2 regions of the Candidatus Jidaibacter acanthamoebae genome follow, and region 1 is predicted to be linked to the other one. Evidence: riboswitches for the same ligand, from Rfam matches in the RefSeq annotation. Region 1 holds a riboswitch; the other holds the start of a gene.
The links. Region 1 has a riboswitch for thiamine pyrophosphate ahead of NF27_RS00535 (MFS transporter). Riboswitches for the same ligand answer to the same signal wherever they lie in the genome.
Positions count from the first base shown of each region.

Region 1 (3,509 bases):
CAGGTTTAGTTTTACTTGGAAAAACTGCACTTGCGGTTACATAATCTATATCATTTGAATTATTGCTTTCACTTAATTCATCTAAATCCTCAATTGATAATCCGATAATTTTATTTGCTCCTAAAATTCCTCTAGCTTTTGTGATAGACATATCTTGTTGACCGATATGTACTCCATCGGCATCTATTTCTGCTGCAAGTTCAACATAATCATTAATAATAAGCGGTATTTCGAACGAACATAGTAACCTTTGCAGTTCTCTAGCCCGAGTTTTAACTTCCACTAAATTATTAGATTTTTCCCGCAGTTGTACCATAGTAACTCCTCCCATTACTGCCTCCTCAACAAACCTTAAGTATTGTTCCATAGGTTGATGAGTTATATTGGTAACCAAACAAAGTTTAAGCGAATGATTAAGTCTGCTTCTCATATAATGCTCTCCATGTAATTATTGCAATTATTGTTAGAATTGATGCTATACCGTATAAGTTACCAAGGTAATCATAAGTGGTGACGGATAAGGCTATTATTAAGGTAGAGCAGCATTTACCCAGTGTGTACCCTATTGAGATAAGCTTATATCTTTCTTCAGTTATAAATAAACTTTGAGCAAATGCATGAAGGGGAGAAATAAAAGCAGCGGCAAGGCAGGTAAAAATAGCTTTAGCTATAATAATTCCTTCAAGAGATCTACTTTCTATTAACATAATTATTGGGTAAGCAAGTAATGCAGTTAAAAAAGCTGTTAAATACATCATTTTTTTAAACTTAAATCTATTTGCAATTATACCGAACATTATTAAAAGCAGCATATACAGTACTAAAAAAGCACTGTTGATTATCATGGTTAAGTTAGTACTGATGCTTGTTACAAGTGGAATTATCGCATTAAAAATACGAGTTGGTATCCCATACAATATTCCGAATAAAAGAGAAGCTATTCCTAGACTAACTAAGTTTTTATAATCAAGCTTAAAAGGGCTTGTTCTTATAAAATGCTTATTAGAAATTAATTTAGCTTTTAAAAACTCTGAAGTTTCATTTACCGACTTTCTAAGAAAAAAGGTTAGCATAGCAAGCAAAAAGCTAACCCCATAAGCAATACGGAAATATTCTGATCCATAGTGATTGACAGCGGTAGCGGCAAGGCTTGCTGTTATTATTCCACAAGCTGTTAATGCACAATATAACCCACTAACTGTACCGTGCTTTCGGTGGTCTTGTTCATGTTCCAAACAATAAATTGCTCCTCCGTTGTATTCTCCACCCAGAAAGAATCCCTGCATAAGCCTGGTAGCAAAGAAAAGGAAAGAAGCAAATATCCCCAAAGAAAGGTAAGAGGGTAATACACTAACTATAAAAGTAGTACATGATGTACCGATCATAGCATAATACATGGCATTTTTACGCCCATCATTATCACCCATTTTACCGAAAAAATATGCTCCCGCTAATTGAGCCAAACTTGCGAAAAATTCGAATAAGAAATAGAAAAAATATGCAGTAGTTTTAGGAAGATGAGGGAGAAAAACTTGCACTAAGATTGGTGCCATGAAGCCGTAAAGGGCTATATCATAATATTCTATTGCAGCACCAAGCATTGCAGGTAAATAAGTTTTATTAAGATATTCTTTCATCTCTTCTTCCTCATAAAATTTCTACGAAGAAGAAATAAAACAAGAAAAGGAGAAGCTTGCCCGCTTATAAAATGGGCATATGAAATTCTTGCTTCACACTCCCTCCGCAGGCATTAACCAGAGCAGGTTTTAAGGGTGTTTCTCAGCCTCATGTAAAATTACATAAAGCACCCCTGGTGTATAATAATTAACCAACTTATATTGAAAAAAAATAACCTGTCAAGAAAAGTACTTGTTTTTCTACTTCATCATAATTTATTAACCTTCTGTTAACCTGATATATTTAAGGTATGTTTTAAGGGGATTATTTAGAGTTAAAAGGGATGGAGAAAACCTTGGGGGAGGTTAGTGAACTTGCCGGCGCTTTTGAAAAAAATGCCGGTTATATAACTAATGAGGAAGAAGAAAAGAGAGTAACATTCGAGCAGCAGATTAAAAATGCATATTTGGAAGTTAAAGAAATTATTCATAAGTTGTTGGATTCAGAATCCGATATAATTTATTTAAAAAATTTGGCTTCAATGCTAATAGATTTTTATAATCTGCCGCACTTAAGAATTGAGCTTGAAAATGCTACTGCAAAATGGAATATTAATAAATATAAAGATTTACATAAATATAATGAAAAGAGCCCGTGTCCTCGGAATACATGGGTAAAAGTTATAGAAAAAGAACAAGGTAGATTTAAATCATTATAAAGAATACTAGTTAATAACGTGACATAATAAGTAGGATGGAATGAAAATATTCTTAGCACAGGTAAAGCCTAGAATAGGAGATATTGAGTATAACTTTGATTTAATTAAAAATTGCTATTTGAAAGCATGCAATGATAATGCCGATATATGTTTATTTCCGGAAATGATCAGTGTAGGCTATACGCCTGAAGATCTATTGCATAAACCTTCATTCTTAATGGAATTAGAAAAGCACACAGCCTCATTGATAAAAAACTCTAAAGCATCGACAATTTTATTACCCACTGTAATTAAAGAAAAAGATAAGCTTTATAACGCAATTTTAGCTATTCAAAACGGCAAAGTTATAGGAAAAAGCTATAAACAATGTATACCTAATTATGGGGTATTCGATGAAGAAAGATATTTTAGTAGCGGGGAACCCAGGGTTATAGATATCAACGAATATAAAATCGGAGTACCGATCTGTGAAGATATGTGGTTTCCTGAGGTGGCTTCAAAATTAAAAGAGAAGGGTGCTGAAATCTTACTGGTGCCCAATGCTTCCCCTTATGATGGTGAAAAATTTAATACTCGCTTAGAAATAATAAGGAAAAGATATCAAGAGGTAAGGCTTCCGATTATATATTGTAATCAGGTACTCGGGCAAGACGGTATAGTTTTTGAAGGAAGAAGCTTCGGTTACGACGGAAGTTTAAAATTTTGTTTATCGGCATTTAGGGAAGATAGCATAGTAGTAGATGTTCAGGGAAATAAAATTTTAACTACAAATAATATAGAAAATTTTTCTAAGGAAGATGAGCTCTATGGAGCTATGGTGCTGGGTCTTAGAGATTATATGCATAATAATCGATTTAAGTCGGTGTTGCTCGGATTATCAGGCGGAATAGATTCTGCTTTAGTTGCGGCAATTGCAGTCGATGCTTTGGGAAAAGAAAATGTGCATGCAATAATGATGCCGTCAAAATTTACCGGTAGAGAAAGTATGGAGGATGCTGAGAGGGTAGCCGAAATGCTCGAAATATCCTACCGGGTTATCGCAATCACCGATATAGTTGAGACCATTGATAGCGGAATAGGAGGTACTTCCGGAATTGCCTATGAGAATTTGCAATCAAGGGCTAGAGGAATAATACTGATGAGTATTTCAAATATGACGCAAAGTTTAGTGCTT
Region 1 covers NZ_JSWE01000036.1:8,804-12,312, reverse strand. The annotation lists gene thiE (thiamine phosphate synthase) at 1-430, opposite strand, end outside; gene NF27_RS00535 (MFS transporter) at 414-1,637, opposite strand; TPP riboswitch at 1,719-1,822, opposite strand; gene NF27_RS00530 (hypothetical protein) at 1,961-2,335, shown strand; gene NF27_RS00525 (NAD+ synthase) at 2,376-3,509, shown strand, end outside.

Region 2 (3,509 bases), on a different contig from region 1:
AGCCCGGCATTTTGATTCAAAGGCTTTTTGGTTTCTATCTATATTCATTTCAATTGAAGTTATTGCCTGCTTTCCTTCTTCATGACCAAATAAATTATACCCAACCAAACAATCTAAGATTAACCTGTTTTTCTCTAACACTTTATCTATTTCTCTGATGCCGTCAATTTTTAATGAATCGCTTAATAACCAAATTTGAGTAATATTTTTGCTTCCCTGTAATACTTCTGCTATTGCTTTTATTCCTTCATTTCCTATTTCATGGCATGCAAGCATAATTGAGACAATTGAGGTATTAACTTTTAACATATCTGCTATTATGAATGCTTCCTGATCTCTAATTTCAATTCTATTAAAATGAAAAATTGAAATTGAATTATTAATTTTAAGTGCATTTATTAAGGCCGTTATACCTGAGGATTTGATTTCATTACCTGAAAGATTAAGTTGTTTAATGGAACTATTGGTTGCTAATAAATTTGCTAATTTTATTGCGCCTTCACATTTAATTTTATTATAACTAAGATCAAGGTTAGTAATAGAACTATTATTCTTTAACATCTCGGTGATTGCTTCCATTCCCTCATTGTCTATTTCATTACATTGAAAATCAACATCAGTAATAGAATTATTTTCTTTTAACATATCAATGATTGCTTCCAACCCATCGTTGTTTGTTTCATTATATAAAAAATCAGTAGTAGTAATGGAATTATTTTCTTTTAAAATATTATTAATTGCTTCCATTTCCTCAGGTTCTTTTCTATCTTTACGAAATGTGAAACGCTTAACGGTATTATTAATTCTCAACCCGTCTGCTAATATTTCCACTCCCTTATTCCCTAACAGATTAAACATAAGCCCAAGATAAATAATAGACTGGTTTTTCTTTAATATTTCCACTATAAGATTACCCTCTTTAACCCCTAGCATATTGCATGATAATACAAGCGAAGTAATTGGCTCATGATCTTTTACAAATTCTATTATTTTCGAAATTTCTTCATCCCCTATTATTTTGCCTCTAAAATGTAGAGAGACAGAATGCTCATTGCTATTTGAAATTATTACTTCTGTATTGATTCTCATATCTTTCCCTATAATGCTCATCTCGGAAACGCGCATTTTTTCTCTTCATTTTATTTTCAAACAACATTAACAGTGCTCGCTACTCCGTCAATATTTACCTTAAGCAATTATATAAACTTTAAACTTAATATTTATAAAATATTTTTCATAAGAATTTTATGCTTGCATATACCTAATTTTTTTATATAAATTTCCAATATAAATCACCAGGGGTGCTATTAATAATAATAGCTGAGAAAAACCCTTATAACCTGATCCGGATAGTGCTGGCGGAGGGAGTGTGTAAAACTATTAATCTATTTTACATCTGCACTCTCTCTTGCTGCATATTCGGCTATTTAATTTAAAGGCTAAGATATGCAAATTATGAACAACCTATCTCTCCTTGACTTAAGTGTTTTCGCTATTTGGATTACTCTCTCAATAGGGGTGATTATCGTACGCCGGCTCAAAAATTTGAATTCTAAAGCAAGCGACAAGGATTATATCCTGATGGGTAGGAAACTGACCCTACCGTTGTTTGTTGCAACCCTGGTCTCCTCCTGGTACGGTGGGGTATTCGGGGTAACGCAGATTGCTTTTGAGCACGGGATATATAATTTCATTACCCAAGGGCTGTTTTGGTATATTGCTTATATTATTTTCGCCTATTTTCTGGTTAAAAAAATACATCAAAAAAATGCCCTTACTTTTCCTGATTTAATCAAAAAAACTTACGGCGAAAAATCTGCTAAGCTTGCTGCAATACTGCTTATTTTTAAAGCATTACCGATAACTTATGCCCTAAGCCTTGGCGCTTTTATTCAAACGATGTTCGATTTATCGCTTCCACTTTCAATTGTAGCGGGTACTTCGGTAGTCGTGTTATATACCTGCATAAGCGATTTCAGGTCAGTGGTATACTCGGATTTCCTGCAGTTTTGCTGTATGTACTTAGGGGTAATAACGGTAGTAATATTTTCATTTTACAGCATAGGCAATCCGCTGGTGTTAGTAGAAAATTTACCTCCCCATTATTTTACTCTTTCCGGCAAGCATGAATTCAGCACTATTATATTATGGTTATTTATCGCATTTTCAGCTACCCTGATAAGCCCGGTTTTTTACCAAAGATGTATGGCGGCAGGCAGCCCACTCATAGCTAAAAAGGGAATAATTATTTCCACAGTTTTTTGGATAATTTTTGATATCTGCACTACATTGGGCGGGATGTACGCCAAAGTGCATATGCCTGATGCTAATTCGTTAAATGCCTACCTGTTATTCGGCTTACAAATTCTCCCTTCCGGCTTTCGGGGTATTTTTCTTGCAGGAATCACGGCAACGGTTATATCAACATTGGATTCATTTATTTTTGCCGGTAGCACACTTTTTTCTTATGACCTTAGACCTAAGAAATATACCGCCTCAGTCGGATATAGAACGCTAAGTGTGTTATCAATTGGCTTCCTCACCATAATTATTGCACTTCAATTTGATAATGTAATTGAAGATGTTTGGATAACTTTGGAAGGATATTTTGGCGCTCTTTTAATTATCCCGATTATTTGGAGTTATTTCATCAAAACTAAAATCTCGGATAATGCATTTATATTTACTGCTTTTTTAAGTATGAGCATAATGCTAATAAAGGATGTCTTTTTCAATAATATAAAAATAGAAGCATTTTACTTTGGGCTTATTGCTACCTTAACAGTTTATAACTTTATTTTTTTATATGAGAGATGTATAAAAAAACTTATATGCAAAGTCTTTTAAAAAATACTATTCTCATTTATTAAAAGTTATGCTAATACTTCTGACCATATCTCTTTTAAAATAGGGGCCATAGCTCAGTTGGTAGAGCGCTTGGATGGCATTCAAGAGGTTGGCGGTTCGATCCCGCCTGGCTCCACCAGGTAAAATAAGAATAAAGAGAAAGAATATGTTAAATGTAGAAAAGCTAATAAGCTGCAGGAATAGAATTCAAGAGGAAGCAAAAAAGTATGGCTTCGTTAATGTTCGTATTGGTGCTGAAGAAGGACTTGAAGAGTATCCTCGTGAAATAATATTAAATTTTAATAGTAATAAATCATCTAAAGAAAGCTATTTCCCTTTCAGAGAATTTTTACAACAATTATTAAATGCTGATATAACTCTAAACTTTCACTCCGATCTCCTAGAATGGTTGATAGATCCCGGCTTTCCTTCCATACAATATACTCTAGATAGCGCAATTCCTCTCAATGAGCTTACCAATGAACCATTTCCTGATCAGTTTACAAGGCAAATGGCTAAAACACGATTAGTATCTAAGGAAGTAGAAGAAAAAAGTTATAAAATTGAAGAAAAAGAGGAAGCTGTAGAGGGCTCTAAAAAACGTAGTTTTAGACAAATTGTACAAGATTCTAGAAACCCTGCACTTGAAAAAGGAGCGGATG
Region 2 covers NZ_JSWE01000058.1:108,726-112,234, reverse strand. The annotation lists gene NF27_RS01925 (leucine-rich repeat domain-containing protein) at 1-1,125, opposite strand, end outside; TPP riboswitch at 1,288-1,385, shown strand; gene NF27_RS01920 (sodium:solute symporter family protein) at 1,447-2,847, shown strand; tRNA gene NF27_RS01915 (tRNA-Ala) at 2,911-2,986, shown strand; gene NF27_RS11560 (hypothetical protein) at 3,014-3,509, shown strand, end outside.
Region 2: linked by a shared signal. The riboswitch ahead of NF27_RS01920 (sodium:solute symporter family protein) and the one ahead of NF27_RS00535 (MFS transporter) in region 1 are both predicted to bind thiamine pyrophosphate.